One region of the Alteromonas sp. K632G genome, then DNA from elsewhere that is predicted to be linked to it. Evidence: predicted binding sites of a transcription regulator. Region 1 holds the regulator's gene; the other holds the start of a gene.
The links. Region 1 encodes LexA, which represses DNA repair genes until DNA is damaged. Its sites were predicted from a motif close to TACTGTATNNNNATACAGTA; they were not measured.
Positions count from the first base shown of each region.

Region 2: J5X92_RS15375 (YebG family protein) is a predicted target of LexA. The motif match lies at 1,393-1,412, and genes of this name have one in related genera.

Region 1 is NZ_JAGGDM010000002.1:199,855-203,071, forward strand. Features, by position in the region: gene coxB (cytochrome c oxidase subunit II) at 1-1,073, opposite strand, end outside; gene lexA (transcriptional repressor LexA) at 1,720-2,346, opposite strand; gene J5X92_RS03615 (TonB-dependent siderophore receptor) at 2,504-3,217, opposite strand, start outside.
Region 2 is NZ_JAGGDM010000016.1:44,142-47,358, reverse strand. Features, by position in the region: gene J5X92_RS15380 (HAMP domain-containing sensor histidine kinase) at 1-1,113, opposite strand, end outside; gene J5X92_RS15375 (YebG family protein) at 1,458-1,745, shown strand; gene J5X92_RS21455 (PAS domain-containing methyl-accepting chemotaxis protein) at 1,834-3,217, opposite strand, start outside.

The DNA.
Region 1 (3,217 bases):
ACCATATCGCCCGTATTATTGCCCCACGCATTTCGTTCGTAGGTCACCACAGCCGCAATGTCTTTTAGGCTTAACATTTTTCCGAACGCCTGCATCGCCGTGCCGGTTTTACCGTTCAACACAATATCGATATGTGCAGTTTGGTCTTCAAGCACCATTTCACTGCCCTTAAGCGCAGGAAATACACCGGGCAACCCTTCCCCATTAGGCATATGGCAAGCTGCACAGGTGGCGTTATAAACTCGCTTACCTTCCTTCATTAGTTCATCCATCGACATATTCATCGACAGTAAACGTTGTTCTTCTTCTTTCGCTTGGCGAGCGGCTTCTTCTTGCTCGTTCATCCACGCATCAAATTCGGCAGGTTCTTTTGCGATAACCACTACCGGCATAAAGCCATGATCTTTTCCGCAAAGCTCGGCGCACTGCCCGCGATAAATACCAGGCTCGTTCACCTTTGCCCAAGACTCATTAATAAACCCTGGATTAGCATCTTTTTTCACCGCAAAATCTGGAACCCACCAAGAGTGAATAACGTCATCTGAGGTAATAAGAAAGCGCACTTTTTGCCCTGTGGGGATCACCAGTGGACGGTCGACCTCAAGCAAATAATTCGTGCCTTTCTCGAATTTGTTTTCAATTTGTTCTCGCTGAGTCGCCATTAACGAATAGAACTCAACATCTCTGTCCATGTATCGGTAATGCCATTTCCACTGAGAACCTGTAACGACAACAGTAAGATCGGGCTCACTGGTATCTTCCATCGCAATAAGGGTTTTAGCGGCGGGAATAGCCATAAGAATAAGAATGATGAAAGGTACTACTGTCCACGCAATTTCAACTTTTACATTTTCATGGAAGTGAGCAGGCTTCGCTCCTCTGGATTTACGGTGTAAGTACATTGAGGTAAACATAACCCCAAAAACCACAACGGCAATGGCGATACAGATAAAGAACATCAACATATGAAGGTCGTACACTTGACCACTTATGTCGGTTGCGCCTCGACGTAAATTCATGGTTGAGCCTTCACCTGTTGCTACATCCGCAAACAGCAGTGGTGAGGTAAGCAAAAGTGGCAGCCCGTAAAGCCACTTTGTCGCTTGTGTCGCCGCTCGTGTCGTTACTCGTTTCACTCAACACCTCCGTTATAACAGAAGCATTACCGCAATAAATGCGCTGCGCTTCTGGCAACTGATACCCGAAATCCAACTTTTAACTTAATTGCCCAGCTTTAGTTGTAAAACAAAGTTGCAGCTATTGTTATTATTTTGTTAAATACAGTATAAGAATTGCTCAATAAAACGCACAAGTCTAGTCTTTTCTAAGAAAAAACAATTCCAGCGTTTAATTTTTAATCAAAAGTTGTAAGTAAGAGAAATGAATCACGCCACAGCGTATGGGCGTTATAAGGATAATTAATGTGGCCGTTTGAAACGCTCATTTTGAACGAAATCGACGAATATAAAGTGTAATAAGTTTCTTATAATCAAAAGGTAGTTACGTAATATTGAATGCTTTTCAAACAGAATAGATAACAGACATAGCGGTAGTTAGTACTATAAAAGATGACATAAATAGAAGATAAAATGTAGGAGCCGAATCAACTGGCCTCTAAGGTATTTCTGAGGCTTAAACAAGATTATTGTGCAAGCAAGGTATGGTAAACATACAAAAAAGCGGCCTATAAGCCGCTTTCTTTACTAAATAGCTAAAAAGTTACATCCAATCGGCATTTCGAATAACACCAACGGCAATACCTTCAATAGAAAAAGGCTCTGAAGCTAAGTCGACCTTAATAGGAGAAAATTCATCATTTTCAGCATGAAGTAGCACTTCACGGCCACGCTTTTCAAGGCGTTTAACGGTAACGTCTTCATCGACACGTGCCACTACCACCTGCCCATTATGGACATCCGTAGTGCGGTGCACGGCTAACAAGTCACCATCAAGTATACCTATGTCTTTCATACTCATACCGCTTACACGAAGCAAGAAGTCGGCGTGAGGCTGAAATAGGGCAGGGTCGACCTTATAATGAGATTCTATATGCTCTTGCGCTAGAATAGGTTCGCCCGCAGCCACTCGGCCAATAAGAGGTAGCCCTTCTTCTTCAGGAGCTTCATCTTCAAGTGGGATATTCAATTTAATACCACGGGAAGTACCTGGAAGAATCTCGATGACACCTTTTCGGGCCAACGCTTTTAAATGTTCTTCAGCGGCATTCGCAGAGCGAAAACCTAAATGACGGGCAATTTCTGCACGGGTAGGCGGCATGCCAGTTTCGAGCATGGTTGTTTTTATCAGCTCGAGAACTTCTGTTTGTCTTGCTGTGAGTGGGCGCATAAAAGACCTGTCTGTCTATACAGTTCCTGTAAGTATATACACCTAAAAGGAAATGACAAGCACAAAGCTTTGCAAAGCATGTTTTTTATACTGACCTAACCACAACGCAAAAAGCGGCCATGAAGGCCGCTTTGTATATCACTACTATTTAGCGTGACTAAAACTTATATTGCAAACTCAAACGCGCATTAAGCGGCTCGCCGGTGGCAATATTGTTGTCGTTATGTGCTGACGGAAAATAATCTTCGTCGAATAGGTTTTCCACGTTTAGCTGAATTTTAACGTCTTCGCTATAGTCGTAATAAAGTGCAGCGTCTACGCGAACAAAGTCAGGTAGCTCAACCGTATTATTTAATGAAGCATACTGCTCAGATTGATAAATCACGCCTAATGCAACACGCCATTCATCATTTACTTCATACTGATTCCATAACGTCAGCATATGTTCTGGTAGCTGCGCTAAGTCGCGGTTCGCCAATGTGCCATCTACAATTCGACCCATTTCTTCGCCATCAAGGTTGCTGTAACCAGCATTGATTACCCAACGTTCTGAAAGTTTACCCACCACCTGCACTTCAAAACCTTTGGTTTCGGTACCGGTCAAAATAGACGCTTCCGGGTTGTTAGGATCTTGCGCTGTGCCGTTTTCACGTTCAACTTCAAATGCCGCTGCTGTCACGCTAAGCGAGTCAGATAAATTCCACTTCACGCCAATTTCTTTATTTTCAAACTCTTCAGCTTCTAGCGCTTGGCTTGTCAGCGACAGTGAAAGGAATTGATCACCTGAACGAGGTAAAAACGATTTGCTGTAACTTGCGTAAATCGATACTGATTCCGCTGGCTTGTAAATTAAGCCTGCACGCGGAGACAC
Region 2 (3,217 bases), on a different contig from region 1:
CCCCTTATGGGCTTCCGCAATTTGCGAGGCGATAAACAATCCTAGACCTAATCCACCGGTCTTTTTGTTTTTTTCGTTTCGCCAAAATGGATGAAATAGCTTATCTATGACATCCGCACTTATTGGAGTGCCTCCGTTAGATACGCTTAATGTCAGTGTTTCTTCTTCGATATTCGCCATGACTTTGATAGGTTGCGCTGCATCGCCATGCACTATCGCATTAATCAGCAAGTTAGACAGCAACTGGCTGATACGCTCTGGGTCACATGAAAATGTGCCGTCTATAATGATATCCGCAAGTATCTCTCGGTCTGGATGCAGGCCCGAAAGTTCACTTACGGTGTGTACTAGTACACTTTTTAAATCACTTGCTGGTTTAACGTTTAATTGAATACCTTTGCCCATTTGACCATGCGTAAAGTCCATCACGCCACTAATGAGCCGCGTCATACGTTTAGCGCTATTATCCATTCGGGCCAGTACTTTTTGGGAAGTCGCATCGCTGGCGTGATCAACAAGAAAGTCGACCCCCATTTTAAGTGCCGACAAAGGTGTTCTTAAATCGTGGCCTAAAATGGCGATATATTGCTCTCGCAATTTAGCGGCAGCTTGCTCGCTGATGAGATCGGTTTCAACCGCAGCTAAACGATCGTCAACTTCCATTTGCCTCGATATTAACTCAGCAAACGACTTAATTTGACTTTCAATCTTATCTGTTTTTAAAACTGCAGGACGTGGATCTAAGCCGCATAATGTTCCAAAAAAATCGCCGTTTTGGTTGTAAATGGGAAATGAAAAGTAACTTTCAAAGCCATACATCTTAGGAATTTCACTTTGGCGATAAACATCATCTTTCTTTGCGTGTTCAATGACGATGGCTTTTGTAGATTTTCTGACTTGGCTACAAAACGTTGTTTTGATATCGAGTTGATCGCCCGGAATTAAATTGAAGTTCACTTGGTCATATACTGCGCACATTGTCCAGTTATCTTCTGTCACTCTGGCTACGCAGATAAAGCGAAGACCAGTGACATCTGATAACATTTTCATTATATGTGGTACAGCTTCTATCGATTGAATAGTGCGAATATCACGCTCAATTGAAGAACTCATTACTTCCTCTTTGTATCTAAGTCACCCATATCACGCCGACTGTCGGCACTCGATTTCCCGCTCTAGCAAGAAAGACTCTTGTGCCTAGTGATAAATTTACTGTTCTTCGTGGCTGTTTAACTAGCTACAGGCTGCAACCAATGTGAACGAAACCGGTAAATTTTTGAATATAGACATGACGATGTGAAAGCTGTTTTCCAACGTACGTTTTAAAATACATCCAAGCGTACTTGGTCACTATACTTAAGTTGTAAAAAAATAATATCAAAAAACTTTAAATACTGTTTATTTATCCAGTTAAATATTGTACAGTTTTATTGTCTATTCATTTAAGGGGACCTACCATGGCCATTACCACACAGTATGTTGTCACGCACAAAGGGGTAGAAAAATTGGTAACTACCGATAAAAAAGAAGCAGATCAGTACGATAAGATGCTCGACGCTGCCGACAACCTTGCTGAATACATTCAAGCAAAGGGCTTAGGCATTGACGATAGCATTGTTGAAGAACTCACAATTATGTTGTCGAAAAATAAAGACAAGGTGAGCAAGATTTTTAAAGGCGCGACAGCACAGAGTGTACTAGAAGATGAGAGTGCCGACGTAGTAAAGCTTAAAGCCAACGGATAAGCATAGCAGAAAAGCTCGGCGTGCTTTTAAGTGGAACGAACGTAAATAGAAAATGGTTCAAAGCACGCTAAAAAATAAACAGCACAGATTATCCTGTGCGTTTATCCGTGTTAAAACGAGCAATTAACCCGTTAACTTGATTTACGGTGTCACGAAGATCTCGACCCACTTTGAGCGAGGCTTCTGAAGACTTCTGCGTTTCTTCTGCACTATCAGCAACATCGACCAGCTGCTGATTAATATGCTCAGCCACGGTACTTTGTTCTTCTACAGCAGAAGACATTTCTACGGTAGCTGAGGCAATACCACTTACCGCATTATTGATTTCTTGTAGCGCGCCTCGGGTTTCTTCAACAATGGCACTACCGTGTTCAGCAGACACCAACCCTTCTGAAGATACCTTTACGGCCCGTTCTGTTCTATCAACAAGTTCTTGAATGATATTGTGAATTTTATCGGTGGACACCCGGGTTTTAGAAGCCAAGGTACGAACTTCATCGGCAACAACAGCAAAACCGCGTCCCTGCTCGCCAGCGCGGGCGGCTTCTATAGCGGCATTAAGTGCTAGCAGGTTTGTTTGATCAGCGATGCTAGAAATGATGCTAGCGGCTTCGCCTATATCACTGGTGGATTGGGCAAGCTCGGTAACCGTATCGGAAATCGACTCCACCGCGCCTTTTAATGACAGTATAGCCTGCATCGCTTCTTCAGCTTTGTCGTTACCCATTTGTACGTTAGTTGCGGCAGTTTTGGCACTAACAGCATTGCTCTCTACTCGCTCAGCCACTTCTTGAATAGCCTGACTCATTTGAGTTACCGCTGTGGCAATTTGCTGGGTGGCAAGATTTTGCTGAATAATCGTTTTGCTGGTTAGCTCGGCTTGGCTGTGAGTTGAAACCGCAATATCTTCCAACCCCTCAGATGCATCTTTGATGCGGGTCAACGCCGTGCGCGTACGCGCGAGTTCACAGCCTAACGCCAACTTAGCCTGAGCAATATAATCAACATCGGCATAATACGTTTGTGCCACGAGTTCATTACTATAACTAGCAGGGCTTAACGAAAGAAATTCCCGCCAATAGCTCCGACTTTTTGCCGATTGCCACGCCATCATAATCAGTAGCGCAATGAAAGTAACACCCAGGGGTACCAAACCCGCGGTAAAACCAATGGCTACCAATAATAATAAACTTACCACTATCATGGGTAACATGGGTGAAAGTGTTTGACCAAGCTTTGCAGCAAAGGGAATTGGCGATTTTCCTGCCGATAACCTGGCATATATAGCGGATGCTCGTGTTATTTCTTCATCGGCGGCATGAACCCTAACTGACTCATAACCCACCGCTTGCCCGTTTTCGTATACGGGAGTTACGAATGCTGACACCCAATAGTGGTCGCCGTTTTCTCTTCTATTTTTAACGAGTCCAGCCCAACTTTGACCCGACTCTAAAGTTCGCCACATTTCTTTA